3 regions of the Streptomyces sp. SudanB25_2051 genome follow, and region 2 is predicted to be linked to each of the others. Evidence: riboswitches for the same ligand, from Rfam matches in the RefSeq annotation. Region 2 holds a riboswitch; each other region holds the start of a gene.
What was found. Region 2 has a riboswitch for cobalamin ahead of cobN (cobaltochelatase subunit CobN). Riboswitches for the same ligand answer to the same signal wherever they lie in the genome.
Positions count from the first base shown of each region.

Region 1: it holds a riboswitch for cobalamin, as region 2 does, so the genes downstream of both, ACSUPT_RS20215 (ribonucleoside-diphosphate reductase subunit alpha) here and cobN (cobaltochelatase subunit CobN) in region 2, are expected to answer to the same signal.
Region 3: it holds a riboswitch for cobalamin, as region 2 does, so the genes downstream of both, ACSUPT_RS26630 (ABC transporter substrate-binding protein) here and cobN (cobaltochelatase subunit CobN) in region 2, are expected to answer to the same signal.

Region 1 covers NZ_OZ186787.1:4,457,665-4,464,736, reverse strand. The annotation lists gene mctP (monocarboxylate uptake permease MctP) at 1-453, shown strand, start outside; gene ACSUPT_RS20220 (GNAT family N-acetyltransferase) at 593-1,096, shown strand; cobalamin riboswitch at 1,118-1,263, shown strand; gene ACSUPT_RS20215 (ribonucleoside-diphosphate reductase subunit alpha) at 1,410-3,755, shown strand; gene ACSUPT_RS20210 (ribonucleotide-diphosphate reductase subunit beta) at 3,755-4,771, shown strand; gene ACSUPT_RS20205 (D-Ala-D-Ala carboxypeptidase family metallohydrolase) at 4,851-5,588, opposite strand; gene def (peptide deformylase) at 5,760-6,410, opposite strand; gene ACSUPT_RS20195 (tetratricopeptide repeat protein) at 6,485-7,072, opposite strand, start outside.
Region 2 covers NZ_OZ186787.1:3,126,816-3,133,887, reverse strand. The annotation lists gene ACSUPT_RS14005 (precorrin-8X methylmutase) at 1-28, opposite strand, end outside; gene ACSUPT_RS14000 (cobalamin biosynthesis protein CobG) at 25-1,296, opposite strand; cobalamin riboswitch at 1,307-1,439, shown strand; gene cobN (cobaltochelatase subunit CobN) at 1,476-5,078, shown strand; gene ACSUPT_RS13990 (NAD(P)H-binding protein) at 5,229-6,107, shown strand; gene ACSUPT_RS13985 (hypothetical protein) at 6,183-6,362, opposite strand; gene ACSUPT_RS13980 (FBP domain-containing protein) at 6,444-6,971, shown strand; gene ACSUPT_RS13975 (alpha/beta hydrolase) at 6,968-7,072, shown strand, end outside.
Region 3 covers NZ_OZ186787.1:6,047,229-6,054,300, forward strand. The annotation lists gene ACSUPT_RS26615 (protease inhibitor I42 family protein) at 1-304, shown strand, start outside; gene ACSUPT_RS26620 (PepSY-associated TM helix domain-containing protein) at 410-1,858, opposite strand; gene ACSUPT_RS26625 (hypothetical protein) at 1,967-2,575, opposite strand; cobalamin riboswitch at 2,817-3,018, shown strand; gene ACSUPT_RS26630 (ABC transporter substrate-binding protein) at 3,058-4,083, shown strand; gene ACSUPT_RS26635 (FecCD family ABC transporter permease) at 4,080-5,093, shown strand; gene ACSUPT_RS26640 (ABC transporter ATP-binding protein) at 5,090-5,884, shown strand; gene ACSUPT_RS26645 (dihydrofolate reductase family protein) at 6,176-6,739, shown strand; gene ACSUPT_RS26650 (signal peptidase I) at 7,003-7,072, shown strand, end outside.

The DNA of each region.
Region 1 (7,072 bases), 1.3 Mb from region 2:
TCGCTGCTGGTGAAGGTGGGCGCCCTCGCCTTCGTGCTGACGATGGACAAGACGGTCGCCATCAACTTCCAGCTCCTCGGCGGCATCTGGATCCTCCAGACGTTCCCCGCGCTGGTCGGCGGCCTGTTCACCCGCTGGTTCCACCGCTGGGCGCTGCTCGGCGGCTGGGCGGTCGGCATGGTCTACGGCACGTGGACCGCGTACAACGTGGCCAGCCCGACGCAGAAGCACTTCGGCGGCTCGTCGGCGGAGATCCCCGGCATCGGCGAGATCGGCTACATCGGCCTCACCGCGTTCCTGCTGAACGTGCTGGTCACCGTCGCCCTGACGTTCGTGCTGCGGGCGCTCAAGGCGCCGGAGGGCGTGGACGAGACGGCGGAGGGCGACTACACGGCCGACGCGGGCGACCCGGGCGTCGACCCCGAGCTGCCCAAGGTCGGCACCGGCCACTGAGCGACCGGTCACTGAGCACCGGCGCCACTGAACCGGGCGGCGCCTCCCGCCACTCCAGGGCCCCCGCACCGCGCAGGTGCGGGGGCCCTTCCCGTGGCCGGGCTCCCGGGCCCCCGGCCGCACGGCAGACTGCTGCACCATGGACATCACCATCAGGGAGATACAGCCGCGGGAGCACGCCGCCCTCGCCGAGATCAGCGTCCAGGCCTACCTGGACGGCGGGCTGCTGACCTACGGGGCCGACGATCCGTACCTGGACGTGCTGCGGGACGTGGCGCGGCGCGCCGCCGAGGCCGAGGTGCTCGTCGCCGTCGACCCGGACGGCACGCTGCTCGGCGGGGTCACCTTCGTACCGTGCGGCGGCACCCCGTGGGCGGACATCGCCGGGCCGGACGAGGCCGAGTTCCGCGTACTGGCCGTGTCCGGCGCCGCCCGCGGCCGGGGGGTGGGCGAGGCGCTCGTACGGGCCTGCGCGGACCGGGCGCGGGCCCGCGAGGGGTGCGTACGGCTCGTCCTGTCCGTCACGCCGCAGGCCGTCGCGGCCCGGCGGCTGTACGACCGGATGGGCTTCGCGCGGGCCCCGCGACGGGACTGGGACCCTCTGCCCGGTGTGACGCTCTTCGCGTACGAGCTGACACTCTGACACAACATGTGGGGGGTGCCGTAACGGACGCCCCCCACATGTATGCTCGTCCTCGCTGTCGCAGCAGGGGAATCCGGTGCGAGTCCGGAACTGTCCCGCAACGGTGTACCGGTGTGCCCTTCGCGTACCCCGCAAGTCCGACGACCTGCCGGCAGCGCGCTCGGACCGCCCGGTCCGGGTGCCCAGACGTCCGGGCCTCGCGGAGTGGGCCGGCGGACGCGGTCACGCACGCCCCCGTGCCCAGGGGCGAGGTGCGCCCGCTCCCCCGCCGCCCGCCGTGTGCGCCCCGAGCCGAGCGAGGGAGAGCCCCCACGTGACCATCGCGCCTGCAGATCCGGCCTCAGCGACCGAGACCGACGCGCCCGGGACCGCGCTGCTGCGGACCCTGACCGACCTCACCTCGGACCTTCCCGACGCCGACCCCGGACGGGTCGCCGCCGCCGCGCTGCGCGGCCGGCACGCCGGGTCCGACGAGGCGGAGCTGCGGGAGCTCGCCACCGAGGCGGCGGCCGGCCTGATCGCCGAGGACCCGGCGTACTCCCGGCTCGCCGCCCGGCTGCTGGCCCGGACCATCACCGAGGAGGCCGCGGGGCAGGGCGCCGTGTCGTTCTCCGCCTCGGTGGCCGTGGGCCACCGCGAGGGCCTGATCGCGGACCGCACGGCACAGTTCGTGGCGCTCCACGCGGAGCGGATGGACGCGGTCGTCGACCCCGACGGCGACGACCGGTTCGGCTACTTCGGGCGGACGCTGTACTCGCGCTACCTGCTGCGGCACCCGATCACCCGCAAGGTCGTCGAGACGCCCCAGCACTTCCTGCTGCGGGTCGCCGCCGGTCTGGCCGAGGACGACTCGGTGCGCGCGCTCGGCGAGGTGGAGGCGCTGTACCGGCTGATGAGCCGCCTCGACTACCTGCCGTCCTCCCCCACCCTGTTCAACTCCGGCACCCGCCACCCGCAGATGTCCTCCTGCTACCTGCTGGACTCCCCGCAGGACGAGCTGGACTCCATCTACGACCGGTACCACCAGGTCGCGCGGCTGTCGAAGCACGCGGGCGGCATCGGCCTGTCGTACTCCCGCATCCGCGCCCGCGGCTCGCTCATCCGGGGCACCAACGGCCACTCCAACGGCATCGTGCCGTTCCTGAAGACCCTCGACGCGTCGGTGGCGGCGGTCAACCAGGGCGGCCGCCGCAAGGGCGCCGCCGCCGTGTACCTGGAGACCTGGCACGCGGACATCGAGGAGTTCCTGGAGCTCCGCGACAACACCGGCGAGGACGCCCGCCGCACCCACAACCTGAACCTGGCGCACTGGGTTCCGGACGAGTTCATGCGCCGCGTCAACGACGACGCCGAGTGGTCGCTGTTCTCCCCGTCGGACGTGCCCGAGCTGGTCGACCTGTGGGGCGACGAGTTCGACGCCGCGTACCGGGCCGCCGAGGCGAAGGGCCTGGCCCGCAAGACGATGCCGGCCCGCGACCTGTACGGCCGGATGATGCGCACCCTGGCGCAGACCGGCAACGGCTGGATGACGTTCAAGGACGCCGCCAACCGCACCGCCAACCAGACCGCCGAGCCGGGCCACACGGTCCACTCCTCCAACCTGTGCACCGAGATCCTGGAGGTCACCGACGACGGGGAGACCGCCGTCTGCAACCTGGGCTCGGTCAACCTCGGCGCGTTCGTCGACGGCGACGGCATCGACTGGGAGCGGCTGGACGAGACCGTCCGCACGGCCGTGACCTTCCTCGACCGGGTCGTGGACATCAACTTCTACCCGACCGAGCAGGCCGGCCGGTCCAACGCCCGCTGGCGCCCGGTGGGCCTGGGCGCGATGGGCCTCCAGGACGTCTTCTTCAAGCTGCGGCTGCCGTTCGACTCGCCGGAGGCGCGCGCCCTGTCCACGCGGATCGCCGAGCGGATCATGCTCGCCGCGTACGAGGCGTCCGCCGACCTCGCCGAGCGCAGCGGCCCGCTGCCCGCCTGGGACAAGACCCGCACGGCGCGCGGCGTGCTCCACCCCGACCACTACGACGTGGAGCTGACCTGGCCGGAGCGGTGGGCGGCGCTGCGCGAGCGGATCGCGTCGGTCGGCATGCGCAACTCGCTGCTGCTGGCCATCGCGCCGACCGCGACGATCGCGTCCATCGCGGGCGTGTACGAGTGCATCGAGCCGCAGGTGTCCAACCTGTTCAAGCGCGAGACGCTGTCGGGTGAGTTCCTCCAGGTCAACTCCTACCTGGTGGACGACCTGAAGAAGCTCGGCGTGTGGGACGCGCAGACCCGCGAGGCGCTGCGCGAGTCGAACGGCTCGGTGCAGGGCTTCACCTGGGTGCCGGCCGAGATCCGCGCGCTGTACCGCACGGCGTGGGAGATCCCGCAGCGCGGCCTGATCGACATGGCCGCCGCGCGCACGCCGTTCCTGGACCAGTCGCAGTCGCTGAACCTGTTCCTGGAGACGCCCACCATCGGCAAGCTGTCGTCGATGTACGCGTACGCCTGGAAGCAGGGCCTGAAGACCACGTACTACCTGCGCTCCCGCCCCGCGACGCGCATCGCCCGCGCCGCGTCCGCGACCCCCGTCCCCGTCCAGCAGGTGTCCGAGCCCGACGCCGTCGCCTGCTCCCTTGAGAACCCCGAGTCCTGCGAGGCCTGCCAGTAATGAGCACCACCCGTAACACCAACCTCCTCGACCCGGGCTTCGAGCTGACGCTGCGCCCGATGCGCTACCCGGACTTCTACGAGCGCTACCGGGACGCCATCAAGAACACCTGGACCGTCGAGGAGGTGGACCTCCACTCGGACGTCGCGGACCTCGCGAAGCTGACGCCCGGTGAGCAGCACCTGATCGGCCGGCTCGTGGCGTTCTTCGCGACGGGCGACTCGATCGTGGCGAACAACCTGGTGCTGACGCTGTACAAGCACATCAACTCCCCGGAGGCGCGGCTGTACCTGTCGCGTCAGCTGTTCGAGGAGGCCGTGCACGTCCAGTTCTATCTGACGCTGCTCGACACCTATCTGCCCGACCCGGACGACCGCGCCGCCGCGTTCGCCGCCGTCGAGAACATCCCCTCGATCCGCGAGAAGGCCGCCTTCTGCTTCAAGTGGATGGACTCCGTGGAGAAGCTGGACCGGCTGGAGACCAAGGCCGACCGGCGCCGGTTCCTGCTGAACCTGATCTGCTTCGCCGCCTGCATCGAGGGCCTGTTCTTCTACGGGGCGTTCGCCTACGTGTACTGGTTCCGCTCGCGCGGTCTGCTGCACGGCCTGGCGACCGGCACCAACTGGGTGTTCCGCGACGAGTCGATGCACATGAGCTTCGCCTTCGAGGTCGTCGACACGGTCCGCAAGGAGGAGCCCGACCTGTTCGACGACGAACTGGGGCAGCAGGTCACGGACATGCTGAAGGAGGCCGTGGAGGCGGAGCTGCAGTTCGCCCGCGACCTGTGCGGCGACGGCCTGCCGGGCATGAACACCGAGTCGATGCGCGCCTACCTGGAGTGCGTCGCCGACCAGCGCCTCCAGCGCCTGGGCCTCGCCCCGGTGTACGGCTCGGAGAACCCGTTCGCGTTCATGGAGCTCCAGGGCGTCCAGGAGCTGACGAACTTCTTCGAGCGCCGCCCGTCGGCGTACCAGGTGGCCGTCGAGGGCTCGGTCGACCTGGACGAGGACTTCTGACGGTCCCGTCCTGACGCTGTGCGGCGGCCCGCACCCCTCCCTCGCGGGCGGGGTGCGGGCCGTCGGCGTGCCGGGCGGGTCAGATGCCGCAGCTCGGGGCCGACCAGTAGCGGCTCGGCCGGTGGTCGAGGTGGGTGTGGTCGTTGTGGTCCGGGTAGCCGGGGCCGAGGATTCCGTTGAAGCCGTGGGAGCGGGCCTGCTGCGCCAGCTTGCACAGCGAGTGCGGGCCCGCGCCGAGGTCGGCCGCGTCCCCGTACAGATGGCGGCTGGTGGACGACCCGCCGACCGCGCTGTTGCAGGAGTACGAGCGGAAGCCGCTGGTCACGGTGATCGGCTGGTCGCCCAGGGCGTGCCGCAGGGCCTCCAGCTTCCACATGGTGCGCAGCGCGTTGGCCTTGGCGGTGGCGGCGCTGACCGCGCCGCCCGACCAGTCGGAGTTGCAGCGGTTCAGCTCGGCGTAGCTGAAGTGGACCGGGGTGCAGTCGCTGTCCTGGAGCGCGTAGATCTTGCTGAAGGTGGCCGGTCCGGCGACCCCGTCGGCGGTCAGGCCGTACGCGGCCTGGAAGCGCTTGACGGCGGCGGTGGTCGCGGGTCCGTACGAGCCGTCGATGGCGAGGACCCCGCCGTAGCCCGGGTATCCGGCGACGCGGATCTGGAGCTGGGTGACGTCGGAGCCGGTCGCGCCCTGGGAGAGGGTGCGGGACCAGGTGTAGCAGTCGTCGGCCTGGGCGGGCCCTGCGGTGGCCACGACCCCGGCGAGCCCGGCGGCGAGGACCATGACCATGGACAACAGAAGGCGTGCCGTGCGTCTCAGCATTGGGACTCCCTGCTGGGGGAACGGTGTACGCCAGAGACTGGCGTGACGTTCAACGCGCGTCAACAGGCCGTGCGCCACCGCCATTTGTCCGCCCAATGACAATGCGGTGAAGAAACGCCGCCGGCCCCCGGGCACGGGGCGCGCCCGTGTCCGGAGGCCGGCGCGGAGGACCTACTCGTTCGGGACGACCGGGTAGCGCGGGGTGCCCTCGGCCATCTGGCGCAGGGCGTCCTTGCGGTCGCGCTTCGAGAGGCGGTCGATGTACAGGTAGCCGTACAGGTGGTCCGTCTCGTGCTGGAGGCAGCGGGCGAAGTAGCCCGTGCCGCGCACCTTGATCGGGTTGCCCTTCACGTCCTGGCCGCGCACGACCGCGTAGTCGGGGCGGGCCAGCGAGGCGTACGCGGTGGGGACGGACAGGCAGCCCTCGTTGGAGTCGTCCAGGACGCGCCGCTCCGGCGGCAGCTCCTCCAGGACCGGGTTGCAGACGACGCCGACGTGGCGCACGCCCTCGTCGTCCGGGCAGTCGTAGACGAAGACCTTCAGGTCGACGCCGATCTGGTTGGCGGCGAGGCCGACGCCCTCGGCGGTGCGCTGGCTGGCGAACATGTCGTCCACGAGGCGCGCCAGCTCGTCGTCGAACTCGGTGACGTCCTTGCACTCCTTGTGCAGCACGGGGTTGCCGACGACCGTGATCGGACGCGAGGTGCCGCGCTCGCGGTACGCCCGCTCGCGCTCCTCGCAGTTCTCCGTGTCGACGACGAAGCCCTCGTCGTCGACGGGGAGGGCGTCGTAGCCCTGCTGGTCGGTCTCCTGCTGCGCCATGTCCGGTTTCGCGCCTTCCCTTAAGTACCCGTTGCGATGTGCCCGTACAGCCTAAGGGCCCGGTGCGGCACGCCTCAGCAGACTTCCTCCAGATCCCGCCACTCCCGGCTGTCCGGGCTGTCGGCGACCCACCCGTCCAGCAGCCCACGTACGAGCCCGGCGGGCGCGGCGATCCCGCACTCCCGCTCCGGCACCCACAGGTCGCCCGCGGTGCGGTGGCCGAGCGGCCCGGGGTGGCCGGGCTCGCTGTGGTCGTGCGGGTCGAGGTGCTCGCCGTCGCCCTCGGCGCTCGGCATGCGCGACTCGGAGCACGTGCGGCACAGCAGCCGCACGGACGACGACCAGTCCTCGGCGGCGAACCCGGCGTCGGCGGCCAGCTGCTCCAGGGCGTCCCGGTCGGCCTCGGTCGCGGCCTCCAGGAGGACCACCCAGGTCGGCACGGGCGACGGCGCCCACAGCTCGATCTCGTCGAACACCGGGAAGCTGTGGCCCGAGGCGGTCGTGCGCTCGCCGTTGGGCACCCCGTCGTGGAGGACGACCTCGCCCCAGCGGCGCCCGGACGACGGCAGCGGGATGGACAGCACCTCGATGCGGGCCGGGTCGAGCCTGCGGCCCCACACGACCTCCGCCTCGCCCTCGGGCGACAGGCGTACGGCCGCGCT
Region 2 (7,072 bases):
CGTAGTCGAACACTGTGCTCCCGCTCATCTCTGTGCCTGTGCCTGTGGGTGTGCGTCGTCGTTGTCTCGTCGCGCGGTCCGTACGGTGAGGGCGTACGTGCCGTCGCCGGTGGCCAGGGCGTCCACCCAGTCGCCCTGGGGGTGCCCGCACCGCCTCTCGCAGCCCGACCAGTGGACGGGCAGGCCCCGCAGCGGCGGGTCGTCCAGGGGCCGTGCGTCCGCCCGTACGTCGGCGAGGGCCTTGCCGCAGCCGGGCCGTCCCGTGCAGGCGGTGACCGCGAGCCAGGGCGAACCGGGCCGGACGAGGTACCCGGCGGCCTCCAGGGCCGCGAGCCGCCGCTCCGCCTCCGCCCGGCCGGGCAGGCCCGCCACGACGAAGCCCCGCCAGGGCGTCACCCGCACCTCGTCGCCGTCCCCCGGCGCCAGGGCGCGGAACTGCTCGGTGGTGACCCGCCCCAGGGGCGCCACGACGGACACCGCACACTCCCCGACCAGTCCCGGAACGGGCGGCGCGGCGTCCAGAAGCGCCTCTCCAGCGGCCGGTGCGGCGGCGACCCCCGCGGCGGCCAGGCAGCTGGTCACCGCGTCCTCCAGGGCCGCGTCCGAAGGCAGTTCGGCCACCCGCCAGGCACCCGTGCCGGCCTCCCTCGCGACCGTCAGGAACGCCTCGGCCGCCGCCAGCGCGGCCACCGGGGCGTCACCCGCCGCCACCCGCCGGGCCAGGCCACCGATCCGTACCAGAGCGCGGCCGCCGGGCTCTGCGAGCAACGTCACATCGCCGCCCAGCGCGGCCACGTCCCCGCGCCCGTCGTCCACGGCGAACAGGAAACGGCCCGAAAGCCCCGTCGTCCACGCCTGCGCGCACAGCAGCGCGTCCAGTTCCCGCGCCCACGCCTGGACGTCCCCGAAGCCCCGCCCGTCCAGTCCGGCCAGGGGCGAGACGACCATGTTCCGCACCCGCTCGTGCGCGGCGGACGGCAGCAGTCCGGCCCCGCCCAGCAGCTCGGCGAGGGTGAGCCCGCAGTCGTCGGGCAGGCCGCGCAGGTCGAGATTGCCGCGCGAGGTGACGCCGATCCGGCCGTCGCCGAGCCGGCCCGACAGGTCGGCGAGCGCGGCCACCTGGCGGGCCGTCAGGACGCCCGTGGGCAGCCGCAGACGGGCCAGACCGCCATCGTCCGCGCGGTGCAGCCGCAGCGCGCCGGGGCACGCGTCGGCGCGGTCGCGGACACGTTCCCGTATGTGAGCTTCGCCCCCGTTTCGGGGATTTGGCGAGGTGGGCGGCATGGCGGCGAGCATACGCGCAGCCTCTACTATGCAGACGGCACAGGGTCCCAGGACCCTAGGGAGGAAGCCCGGTGCGAATCCGGCGCGGTCCCGCCACTGTGAGCAGGACCCCTCCGGGCCCCGCGAGTCAGGAACTCCCGCCACCCACGACCACCCGGGGCGAGGACACCCCGAGGAAGGCCCGGCACGCCGTGATCCTGCTGCTGTCGCACTCCGACACCGACCTGCTGAGCGCCCGCGCGGCCGGCGGCCCGGTCGAGTACCGGTTCGCCAACCCCGCACGGCTCCCCATCGACGAACTGCCCGGCCTCCTCGACGGCGCCGACCTCGTCGTCGTGCGCCTCCTCGGCGGATTGCGCGCCTGGGAGGAGGGCATCGACCTGCTGCGCGCCCAGGACCGCCCGGTCGTCTTCCTGACCGGCGAACAGGCGCCCGACGCCCAGCTGATGGAGGCGTCCACCGTCCCGATCGGCGTCGCCACCGAGGCGCACGCCTACCTCGCGCACGGCGGCCCGGACAACCTGGAGCAGCTCGCCCGCTTCCTGTCCGACACCGTGCTCCTCACCGGCCACGGCTTCGACCCGCCGGCCGCCGCCCCCACCTGGGGCCCGCTGGAGCGCACCGCCCGCACCACCGACGGCCCGACCGTCGCCGTGCTCTACTACCGCGCCCACCACATGAGCGGCAACACCGCCTTCGTCGGCGCCCTCTGCGACGCCATCGAGGACGCCGGCGGCCGCGCCCTCCCGCTGTACGTCGCCTCGCTGCGCGCCCCCGAGCCGGAGCTGCTGGAGCAGCTGCGCGGCGCCGACGCCATCGTCACCACCGTCCTCGCGGCGGGCGGCACCAAGCCCGCCGCGGCGCAGGCCGGAGGCGACGAGGAGGCGTGGGACGCGGGTGCGCTCGCCGACCTCGACGTGCCCGTCCTCCAGGCGCTGTGCCTCACCGGCTCCCGCGCCGACTGGGAGGAGAACGACGAGGGCCTGTCCCCGCTCGACGCGGCCAGCCAGGTCGCCGTCCCCGAGTTCGACGGGCGGATCATCACCGTGCCGTTCTCCTTCAAGGAGATCGACGAGGACGGCCTGCCCGCCTACGTGCCCGACGCGGAGCGCGCCGCCCGCGTCGCCGGGATCGCCGTCCGCCACGCCCGGCTGCGGCACATCCCGAACGCCGACAAGCGCCTCGCGCTGGTCCTCTCCGCCTACCCGACGAAGCACTCCCGCATCGGCAACGCCGTCGGACTCGACACGCCCGCGTCCGCCGTCGCCCTGCTGCGCCGGCTGCGGGAGGAGGGCTACGACTTCGGCGACGAGGAGGTGCCGGGCCTCGCGTCCGGCGACGGCGACGAGCTGATCTACGCCCTCATCGAGGCCGGCGGCCACGACCAGGACTGGCTCACCGAGGAGCAGCTGGCCCGCAACCCGGTCCGCATCCCGGCCGCCGACTACAAGCGCTGGTTCGCGACCCTGCCGGAGGAGCTGCGCTCGGCCGTCGAGGAGCACTGGGGCCCGCCGCCCGGCGAGATGTTCCTCGACCGGTCCCGCAACCCGGAGGGCGACATCGTCCTCGCGGCGCTGCGCCGCGGCAACCTGCTGATCCTCATCCAGCCGCCGCGCGGCTTCGGCGAGAACCCGATCGCGATCTACCACGACCCGGACCTGCCGCCGTCCCACCACTACCTGGCCGCCTACCGGTGGATCGCCACGCCCACGTCCGACGGCGGGTTCGGCGCGGACGCCATGGTCCACCTCGGCAAGCACGGCAACCTGGAGTGGCTGCCCGGCAAGAACGCCGGCCTGTCCGCCGCGTGCGGCCCCGACGCGGCCCTCGGCGACCTGCCGCTGATCTACCCGTTCCTGGTCAACGACCCGGGCGAGGGCACCCAGGCGAAGCGGCGCGCCCACGCCACGCTGATCGACCACCTGGTGCCGCCGATGGCCCGCGCCGACTCGTACGGCGACATCGCGCGGCTGGAGCAGCTGCTCGACGAGTACGCGCAGATCTCCTCCATGGACCCGGCGAAGCTGCCGGCGATCCGCGCGCAGATCTGGACCCTCATCCAGGCGGCGCGCCTCGACCACGACCTGGGCCTGGAGGACCGGCCCGACGACGACGGCTTCGACGACTTCCTGCTGCACGTCGACGGCTGGCTGTGCGAGGTGAAGGACGCGCAGATCCGCGACGGCCTGCACGTCCTCGGCACGGCCCCGACGGGCGCCGAGCGGGTCAACCTGGTCCTGTCGATCCTGCGCGCCCGGCAGATCTGGGGCGGCACGCAGGCGCTGCCCGGCCTGCGCGAGGCGCTGGGCCTGGACGAGTCCGCCGCGACCCGCACCACCGCCGACGAGGCGGAGGCGAAGGCCCGCGCCCTGGTGGAGGCCATGGAGGCCGCGGGCTGGGACCCGGCCGCGGTGGCCGAAGTGGCGCAGGGGTACGGCGAGCAGGTCGCCGCCGTCCTGGACTTCGCCGCCCGGCAGGTCGTGCCGCGCCTCGACGGGACGACCGCCGAGCTGGACCACGCGGTGCACGCGCTGAACGGCGGGTTCGTCCCGGCCGGGCCGTCCGGGTCGCCGCTGCGGGGCCTGGTCAACGTCCTGCCGACCGGCCGGAACTTCTACTCCGTCGACCCGAAGGCCGTCCCCTCGCGCCTCGCCTGGGAGACCGGGCAGGCCCTCGCGGACTCGCTGCTGGAGCGCTACCGCGGCGACAACGGCGAATGGCCCACCTCGGTCGGCCTGTCGCTGTGGGGCACCAGCGCGATGCGCACCAGCGGCGACGACGTCGCGGAGGCGCTGGCCCTGCTGGGCATCCGCCCGGTCTGGGACGACGCCTCACGGCGCGTCAACGGCCTGGAGCCCATCCCGCTCGCGGAGCTGGGCCGGCCCCGCATCGACGTGACGCTGCGCATCTCGGGCTTCTTCCGCGACGCGTTCCCGCACACGATCGGGCTGCTGGACGACGCGGTGCGGCTCGCCGCGTCCCTGGACGAGCCGGCCACGGAGAACTACGTCCGCGCCCACGCCCAGGCCGACCTGGCCGAGCACGGCGACGAACGGCGGGCCACGACCCGCATCTTCGGCTCCCGGCCCGGCACCTACGGCGCGGGCATCCTCCAGCTGATCGACTCGCGCGACTGGCGCACCGACGCGGACCTGGCGGAGGTGTACACGGTGTGGGGCGGCTTCGCGTACGGGCGCGGCCTGGACGGGCGTCCCGCGCGCGAGGAGATGGAGACCGCGTACAAGCGGATCGCCGTCGCCGCGAAGAACACCGACACGCGCGAGCACGACATCGCGGACTCGGATGACTACTTCCAGTACCACGGCGGCATGGTCGCCACGGTGCGGGCGCTGCGCGGCACGGCGCCCGAGGCGTACATCGGCGACTCGACCCGCCCGGAGACGGTGCGCACGCGGACGCTGGTGGAGGAGACCTCGCGGGTGTTCCGCGCCCGCGTGGTCAACCCGCGCTGGATCGAGGCGATGCGCCGCCACGGCTACAAGGGCGCCTTCGAACTGGCGGCGACGGTCGACTACCTCTTCGGGTACGACGCCACGACCGGTGTCGTCGCCGACTGGATGTACGACAAGCTGACCGAGGCGTACGTACTGGACCCGGAGAACCGCGCGTTCCTCCAGGAGGCCAACCCCTGGGCGCTCCACGGCATCGCGGAGCGGCTCCTCGAAGCGGAGTCGCGGGGCATGTGGGCCAAGCCCGACCCGCAGGTGCTGGAGGCGCTGAAGCAGGTCTACCTGGAGACCGAGGGCAACCTCGAAGGCGGCGACACCGAGTAGGTCCCGCGCTGTCCACAGCCGCCCGGCCGGGTTTTCCACAAGCCCGGCCGGGTTCGGCCTTTCCGCTCTAGAGTGGCGGGGCGGGACGCGGATGTCGCAGGTGGGGGCGCTCCGGGTGCCGACCGGGCGGGCGGGGCGGAGACTGCCCGTATGAGCGATGAGGTGGTGGCCGTCACCGGCGCGAGCGGGCGGGTCGGGCGGCGGGTGGCCGACCGGCTGGGCGTCGGCGGGGTGCCCGTGCGGCTGGTCGGACGCGACCCGGCGCGGCTGCCGGACGTGCCGGGCGCGGTGAAGGCGCCGCCCGCCGCGTACGGGGACCGCGAGGCGATGCGGGCCGCGCTGGACGGGGCCGACACGCTGTTCCTGGTGTCGGCGCACGAGACACCGGACCGGGTCGCGGAGCACCGGACGGCCGTCGACGCGGCGGTGGCGGCGGGGGTGGGGCGGATCGTGTACCTGTCGTTCCAGGGCGCCGCGCCGGACGCGACGTTCACCTTCGCGCGCGACCACTGGCACACGGAGCAGTACGTCCGCGCGCACGACGGCCTGGCGTTCACCTTCCTCCGCGACAGCTGGTATCTGGCGGGCATCCCTGCGATGACCGGCAAGGACGGTGTCATCCGGGGGCCCGCGGGCAACGGCAGGGTGGCCGCCGTGGCGCACGAGGACATCGCGGACGTGGCCGCGGTGGTGCTGCTCGCGCGTGACGGGCGGTACGACGGCGCGACCTTCGACGTGACGGGCCCCGAGGCGTTCACCCTGGCGGAGGCGGCGGAGGAGATGTCCCGCGCGACGGGCCGGACGATCCGGTACCTCCCGGAGACCCGCGACGAGGCGTACGCGTCACGCGCCGGGTACGGCGCCGAGCGCTGGGAGGTCGACGGCTGGGTCAGCTCGTACGAGGCGATCGCGCGCGGTGAGCTGGGCGCGGTCTCCGACACCGTCGAACGGCTCGCGGGTCACGCGCCCATGGCCTTGCGGGAGTTCCTGGCGAAGCACCCGCGCAGCTACGCCCACCTGGTGGGGTAGCGGGCGTCGGAGCTGGCCCTCACCGGGTCGGTCGCCCTCACCGGGTCGGCCCGCGCCCAGTCAGTCCTGGCCGAGTCAGTCCTCGCCGAGGACGATGTGCCAGTCACCGGCGGCGGGGTCCTCGGATTCTCTGTCCGTGCGTGCCGGGCGGCAGGTGCGGACTCTGCCCTGGATGTCGCGGGCGAGGGAGATGGGCTGGTGAGCGGCGGGCGTGTCGGCGCCGCCGCCCGTGCTGGGTGCTGTCTGTGTACTCATGGCGACCGAGTACCCACGCAGTGCGATGCAAACGGAAAATCATATGCGTCCCGTCCGGCCTCTTCCGTACGGTTGTTTCACGTGAAACCCCTCTCGGACAAACAGATCCGCGCGTCCTTCGTGAACTGCTCCAAAGGCGACGCGGCCCGGCTCAAGCTTCCGGCCGACTACGCCGACCTCCCCTGGGAGGATTTGGACTTCCTCGGCTGGCGCGACCCCGGCGCTCCTCTGCGCGCCCACATCGTCCTCCCGCCGGACGCCCTTCCGGGCGGGGCCGGCGGCCCGGTGGGGATCACCCTGCGCGTGCCGGAGAAGGCCCGCACCAGCGCAGTGAAGTCCAGCCTGTGCCGGATCTGCCTGACCGGGCACGCCTCCTCCGGGGTCAGCCTGCTCGCCGCTCCGCGCGCGGGAGTCGCCGGCCGGGACGGCAACACCGTCGGCATCTACATCTGCTCCGACCTCGCCTGCTCGCTGTATGTGCGGGGCAAGCGGCAGCCCGCGCTGCGCACCCGCTACGAGGAGTCGCTCAGCGTCGAGGAGCGGATCGACCGGATGCGGGTCAACCTGCTCGCGTTCGTGGAGAACGTCCGGCTACCGTTCGGCGCATGAGCGCCGGGGGGCCGTACGGGGCGGGGGACCGCCGTGCCGCCCCCTGCCCGCCGCCCCGCGTGGTGCGACGCCGCACCGATCTGACCGCGCTGTGCGTCGCG
Region 3 (7,072 bases), 2.9 Mb from region 2:
GTACTGGTACCTCGTCGGCCCGGCGCCCGACCCTTCGGTGCTGGTCGGCCTCGGGGAGGAGTACGCCTCCGACTCCGGCGGCGAGCCGGCGCCCGGTTCCGGCGGCCGGCTCACCTTCACCTTCGAGGCCAAGGGCAGGGGCACCACCCGGTTCACGCTGCTGCACTGCACGTTCAGCACCTGCCGCGGCGACACCGCCACCCGGCCCCCCGGGACGGCCGGACCCTCCGCCACTCCGACGGCGGGTCCGGCCGCCCCCTCGGGCGCCCCCGAGCGCATCACCTACACCGTCACCGTCGGCTGAGCGGCGGACCAGGGCGGAACGGTCGGGGCGACACGGCCGGGTCAGTGCGCCGGGCCGCGCCGGTAACACCGGGTCAGTTCGCCGGGCCGCGCCGGTAACACCGGGTCAGTGCGCCGGGGCGCGCCGGACCCGGCCGACCACGACGTCCACCGCGAGGAAGCCCAGCAGGGTGCACCCGAGGACGGGCAGCGCCCAGCCCAGCGCGGCGACCGCCGGGACGCCCGCGATCAGCAGGGGCAGGGGCAGCCCGCGCCACGCTCCGCGCGCGGGCGCCCTCCCGGGCCGTGCCCGGTCGCCGTCGCGGGTCGGGCGGCGCTGCCACCACATGCGGTAGCCCCAGAACACGACGAGGATCAGGCCGAGCGCCACCACCGCCAGCACGATCTGGTTGGCGACCCCGAAGAGCACGCCCATGTGGGCCTGGATGCCGAGCTTGGTCAGCTTGGCCGGCAGCGGGTGGTCCGACCAGCGGGTGTGCGCGGTGACCTCGCCCCTGGCGGTGTCCACGGCCACCTGGTCGTAGTGGACCGGCCAGACGTCGTCCTTCTGGGCCACCACCCATGCGCGGGAGGCGTCCGCGGGAGGCGTCAGGACGACGGCGCCGCCCAGGCCGGCCTCGCGGGCGGTGGCGAGGGCCCTGTCGAAGGCGGCCGGATCGGCGTCGGCTGCGTGCCCGGACCCGCCGTGTCCGCCGTGGCCGGCGTGTTCGCCTTCCTGCGCGCCGGCCGGCGGACGCGCGCCCGGCAGCAGCGTGTCCAGCTCCGGAGCACGCCCCCCGGCCGTGTCGAGCAGCTGCTCGAAGCGTGCGCCCGCGTACTGGGACCAGGTCAGGCCGGTGGCGCTGAGGAAGAGCAGGCCGAGCGCCAGCCAGACCCCGGTCGCGGCGTGGAGACCCCGGGTCCGGCGCACTCCGCGGGCGGCGCGGTCGGGCAGCAGCACACCCCGCGCGGACCGCGCCCGCCGGCCCCGGCTCCCGCCGAGCCACAGGACGAGACCGCCCGCGACGAGCACCCACAGCCAGCTCGCGGCGACCTCGGAGTACAGGCGGCCGACCTCGCCCAGGTGCAGGTTCTTGTGGAGGTCGCCGAGCCAGGTGGTCAGCGGCGTCGACCCCCACGACGTGGTCAGCTCGCCCCGTACCTCCGCGGTGTACGGGTCCACGAACACGGTGCGCTGCCGCTCGCCGAGCTCCGGGACCGACAGCACCACGCGGGTGGTGTCCTCCGGCCCGGCCGGGGTGAGGACGGAGGACAGGGTGCCCTCCGGGTGCGCGGCCCGCGCCGCTCCGATCTGCTCGGACAGCGGGCGGGTCGGCCCGCCGGCCTCCTCGACCCGCAGCCGGTCGCCGTAGGCGAGCTGGTCGAGCTGCGGGGCGAAGGCGTAGACGAGCCCGGTGAGCGCGGTGACGAGCAGGAACGGGGCGACGAACACCCCGGCGTAGAAGTGCAGCCGGACCAGGAGGGCCCGTATGCCCTGCCGGTGGGGTCCGGTTCGCCCGGCCCGTGCCGGTGCGGAGGCGGTTGTCGGTGGATCGCGGTCGATGGTCGAAGACATGCGTGTTCCCCAGGGAGTACGCGCGGCGACGTGGGCGCGCGCGTACGACGAAGCCGAAAGGTGATGGGAGCCGCCCGGAGGGCGGGTGTCGTGATCGCGTACGGGCGATCAGGCGGCCGTCGGCGCGGGCGGGCCTCGTCGGGGGCGGCAGCGGGTGAGGAGGACGCGGAGGCGGACGTGGCCCGCCGTGGACGGCGGCGGCGTCCGCCGCGCGGAGGGAAGGGGGCACGCGGCGAGGGCGAGGAGGACCAGGCGCGGCAGGAGGAGGGCGGCGAGGCGTCGCAGGACGCGGTCGCCGTGGAGGACGCAGAGGGCGGCGCCCAGCGTGGCCAGGGCGTGCGCCGCTGTCATCTCGCCGGTCAGCAAGTGCCCGGCGACCGCCTCGGCCGTGTGCGGGTGCGCGTGCGCCGTCGGATCGTGCCCGGCCATGGCGTGGTGGCCGCCGCCCGCCCCGGGCGCCGACAGCCGGTGGAAGGCCAGGTGCAGGCCGGTCTGGGCCGCGCCCAGGACGAGGACGGTGACGTCGAAGCGGCGCCGCCGGCCGCCGAAGAGGACGACGCCCAGCACGGTGAGGCCCGCGAAGAGCGGAGCGAGGCTCCCGGGTCCCGGCAGCGACCCGCCGGCCGCGACATGTCCGATCGCGCCCGGAATCAGGCAGGCGGCAGCGCAGAGCAGACCCTTCGCCGTCCGCCTCAGCCATCCGTCCCGTGCGCGCACCGGCACAACGTAGTCAGCCCCATGGGCCGGTCAGCGGCACCGGACGACGGGGCGGGCAGCGGGGGAGGAGCGGGTGATCCTTCCTGACGTTTCGTCATTGCCCGGACGCCGAAGGGGCGTTGCGTCTCGGGTGGTGGTGAGTGCACCCCTTCCCGGCGAGGAAGATTTCGAGCCGAAGTGGCCGGAATCACAGCAGGAATAAAGCCGCATTCAGGGCAATTCCCAGCCCTCTCGCCGCCTGTGGTAACTTGCGCAAGCCAGTCGCACTCCGTACGTTCCGTGCGTACGTGGGTCAGGGAATCCGGTGCGAATCCGGAACTGACGCGCAGCGGTGAGGGTGACGGGCGAGGCATACGAAGCCACTGGGGCGCATCCGCGGCCCGGGAAGGCGCCTCGTCCGGACGACCCCGAGTCCGAAGACCTGCTGGCGCATTCGTACGGACGGGCCCCGCGCATGGGCCCACGACGCCGAGGACAACGCCGTGACCGTCACGCGCCCGACCGCTTCCCTCGCCGTGCTCCTGTGCGGAGCGCTGCTCCTCACCGGATGCGGCGCCACCGCGCCCGCCGCGCCGCCGGACGAGGCGGCGACCACGCTCACCAACTGCGGGCAGCAGGTGCGGATCCCCGCCGGCGGGCCCCGGCGGGCCGTGTCGCTGAACCAGGGCACCACCGAGATCATGCTGGCCCTCGGCCTCGCCGACCGCATGGCGGGCACGGCGACCTGGACCGACCCGGTCATGAAGGGCCTGGAGAAGGCCAACGCCGGAGTGCCGAGGCTCGCCGAGAACAACCCGTCCTTCGAGAAGGTCCTGGACACCGAACCCGACTTCGTCGCCGCCTCCTTCGCCTCCACCCTCGGCAAAGGCGGAGTGGCCACGAGGGAGCAGTTCGAGAAGCTCGGCGTGCCCACCTACCTCTCCCCGTCCGACTGCGTGGGCAAGGACAACAGCGGCGACGGCGACGGCGTGCGCACGACGCCCCTGACGATGGACACCGTCTACGGAGAAGTACGGGACCTCGCGCGGATCTTCGGCGTCGAGCGGCGCGGCGAGGAGCTCACGGCACGTCTGAAGGCGCGGGTCGCCAAGGCCACCGCCGGGCTGAACGCGCGGGACGTCACCCTGCTCTACTGGTTCTCGGACGCCCAGTCCCCGTACATGGCGGGCTGCTGCGGGGCGCCGGGAGTCATCACCCGCGAGGTCGGCGCCGAGAACGTCTTCGACGACACGACCGAGGAGTGGCCGCAGATCAACTGGGAGACGGTCGCCGACCGCAACCCGGACGTCCTCGTCATCGGCGACCTCACCCGCAAGGCGCAGACCGGCGAGAGCGCCGCGAAGAAGATCGAGTTCCTGGAGTCCAACCCCGCGACGCGGACCATGGACGCCGTACGCCACAAGCGGTACGTCCTGCTCAGCGGACAGTCCATGAACCCGACGATCCGCACCGTCGAGGGCATCGAACAAGTCGCCGCCGGCCTGCGCCGATTCGGCCTCTCCGGGTGACCGCCGCCCTGCTGCGCACGACGGCCGGACTCGGCGTGCTCGCCCTCTCCGTCGCCCTGGCCATCACCATCGGCCCGGCGGACATCGGCGTCACCGACGTCTGGTCCGTCGTCGTCTCCCATGTGGGCGGGGAGCCGTCCGGGCTCACCCCGATCCGCGACGGCATCGTCTGGAACCTCCGGCTCCCGCGCACGCTCCTCGCGGCGGTCTGCGGCGCGGGCCTCGCCGTGTGCGGCGCGGTCATGCAGTCGCTGCTGCGCAACCCGCTCGCCGACCCCTTCGTCCTGGGCGTCTCCTCCGGCGCCTCCACCGGAGCCGTCGCCGTGGTCGTCCTCGGAGCCGGCGGCGGCGCGCTGTCCCTGTCCGGCGGCGCCTTCGCCGGCGCCGTGTGCTCGTTCGCCGCGATGCTGCTGCTCAGCCACACCCTCGGCGGCACCACCGACCGGGTGGTGCTCTCCGGCGTCGCCGCGATGCAGCTCTTCTCCGCGCTGACCTCCTTCATCGTCGTCACGTCCGCCGACGCCGAGACCACGCGGGGCGTGCTGTTCTGGCTGCTCGGCTCGCTCAGCGGCGCCGGATGGGCCGACGTGTGGCTGTGCTCCGCCGTCCTGGTGCTCGCGCTCGCCGTCTGCCTGGGCCACGCGACGACGCTCGACGCGTTCGCCTTCGGCCAGGAGGCGGCGGCCACCCTCGGTGTCGACACCGCCCGCGCCCGGCTGGTCCTGCTCTGCGCCACCGCCCTCCTCACCGCGGCCCTGGTCGCCGCGGCCGGCGCCATCGGCTTCGTCGGACTGGTGCTGCCGCACGCGGCCCGCGCCCTCGTCGGCCCCGGCCACGGCAGGCTGCTGCCCGCCACGGCGCTGGGCGGCGCCGTGTTCCTGGTGTGGATCGACACCGCCGCCCGCACCGTCATCGACCCCCAGGAAGTCCCGGTCGGCGTCATGACCTCCCTGGTGGGCGTACCGGCGTTCGTCTACGTGCTCCACCGCACCCGCAGGAGGCCCCGATGACCCTCGCCGCCGAACGCGTCACCCGCACCGCCGACGGGCGGCTCATCCTCGACGGGGTCGGCATCGACCCGCCGCCGGGAGCCATGACGGGGCTGCTCGGGCCCAACGGCTCCGGGAAGTCGACCCTGCTGCGCGTCCTGTGCGGCGTGCTGGCCCCCGCCTCCGGCGTCGTCACCCTGGACGGAAGGCCGCTCGGGGACCTGCGGCGCCGGGACGTGGCCCGCCGGGTCGCCGTCGTCGAGCAGCAGGCCGACACGACCGTCGAGCTGTCCGTCGCCGACATCGTCCGGCTCGGCCGCACCCCGCACCGGCGCGCCTGGAACCCGCCGTCGGCGGAGGACGAGCGGGCCGTGCGCCACGCCCTGGAGCGCACCGGTCTCACGGACCGCGCCGACCGGTCCTGGCACACCCTGTCCGGCGGCGAACGCCAACGCGTCCAGATCGCCCGCGCCCTGGCACAGGAGCCGCGCGAACTCCTGCTGGACGAACCGACCAACCACCTCGACATCCAGCACCAGCACGACCTGCTGAGCCTCGTGCGGGAGCTGGAGGTCACCAGCGTCGTCGCCCTCCACGACCTCAACCTCGCCGCGATGTACTGCGACCACCTCGTGGTCCTCAGGCAGGGTCGCGTCGTGGCCGCCGGCACGCCCCTCGACGTGCTGAGCGAGGAACTGATCGCCGACGTCTACGGCGTACGCGTCACCGTCACGACCCCGGACGCCGACCGCCGCCCGCACATCCGGGTGCTCGGCACCCTGACCCGCGAGCGTGCCGCCGCCGGACGGTAGCCCTCCGCCCGCCGCTGCCGCCGGGCACCCGGCGGCGGCGACCCGGCCCCCGGCCCGGCCCGACCCCGGAGCACCGGCGGCATACCGCATCACCGGGCTTGACGGGTTCTCGGCTTGTGCTCGATCCGCGGGACACCCCCGTACTTCCTGTATCCCTGGTGCGCGGCCGCGGGTAGGACGGATACGCGGCCGCGGGCGGGCCTCACCCGTTTCCCCGGCGCCGCGCGTCGCTTCGCGGGACGCGGTGCCCGGCGGCCGTACTGTCGGAGCGGCGACCGAGGAGGACTTCCGATGCGCAGCGTGACCTACTCGATGAACGTCTCACTCGACGGCTACATCGTCGGGCCGGACGGCAGCTTCGACTGGACGGGCCCCGACCCGGAGGTCTTCCGCTTCTGGATCGACGAGATCCGGGACGTCGGCGTCCACCTGCTGGGGCGGCGGCTGTACGAGACGATGCTGTACTGGGAGACCGCCGAGCAGGACACGCAGCTCGACGACGCCCAGCTCGAATGGACGGCGCTGTGGAAGCCGCTCCCCAAGGTGGTGTTCTCCACCACGCTCGCGGCGGTGCGCGGCAACGCCCGCCTGGCCTCCGGCGGCCTCGCCGAGGAGATCGGGCGGCTGCGGGCCGAACCGGGGGAGGGCGACATCGCGATCGGCGGCGCGACCCTCGCCGCCCAGGCGGCCGCCTCGGACCTGATCGACGAGTACCGGACCGTGGTCTACCCGGTGCTGGTCGGTGGCGGTGTGCCGTACTTCCCCCAGCAGGCGCGCCGGGTGGACCTCGCCCTCGTCGAGAGCCGCACCTTCGGCTCCGGGGTCGTCTACCACCGCTACCGCGTGGTCCGCTAGGGCCTGTCTTTCGGATCTTCCCGGGGCCGCGGGGCCTGGCACGCACGTCTGCGGCGTTGTCGTCGGTCGCCAGTGTCCCCCAGCTACCGCTGGGAGGTGCCCCCACCGCAATGGCTCCCTCCTCCGCCTTGCATCCGCACGCACCATGCCCCGCTCACCCACAGGCAAAGACACCGCGCCACGGAGTCGGGCTGATCCGAAAGACAGGCCCTAGCCGTACGGCCCCCGGGCGGGACGCGGGGCTGCTGCTAGAGTCCCGGCGCGTGGAAGACAGCGTGTACGTGGGCAACGCGGGCAAGGACGCGCCGCTCGACCGGGGTTGGATCCTCGGCC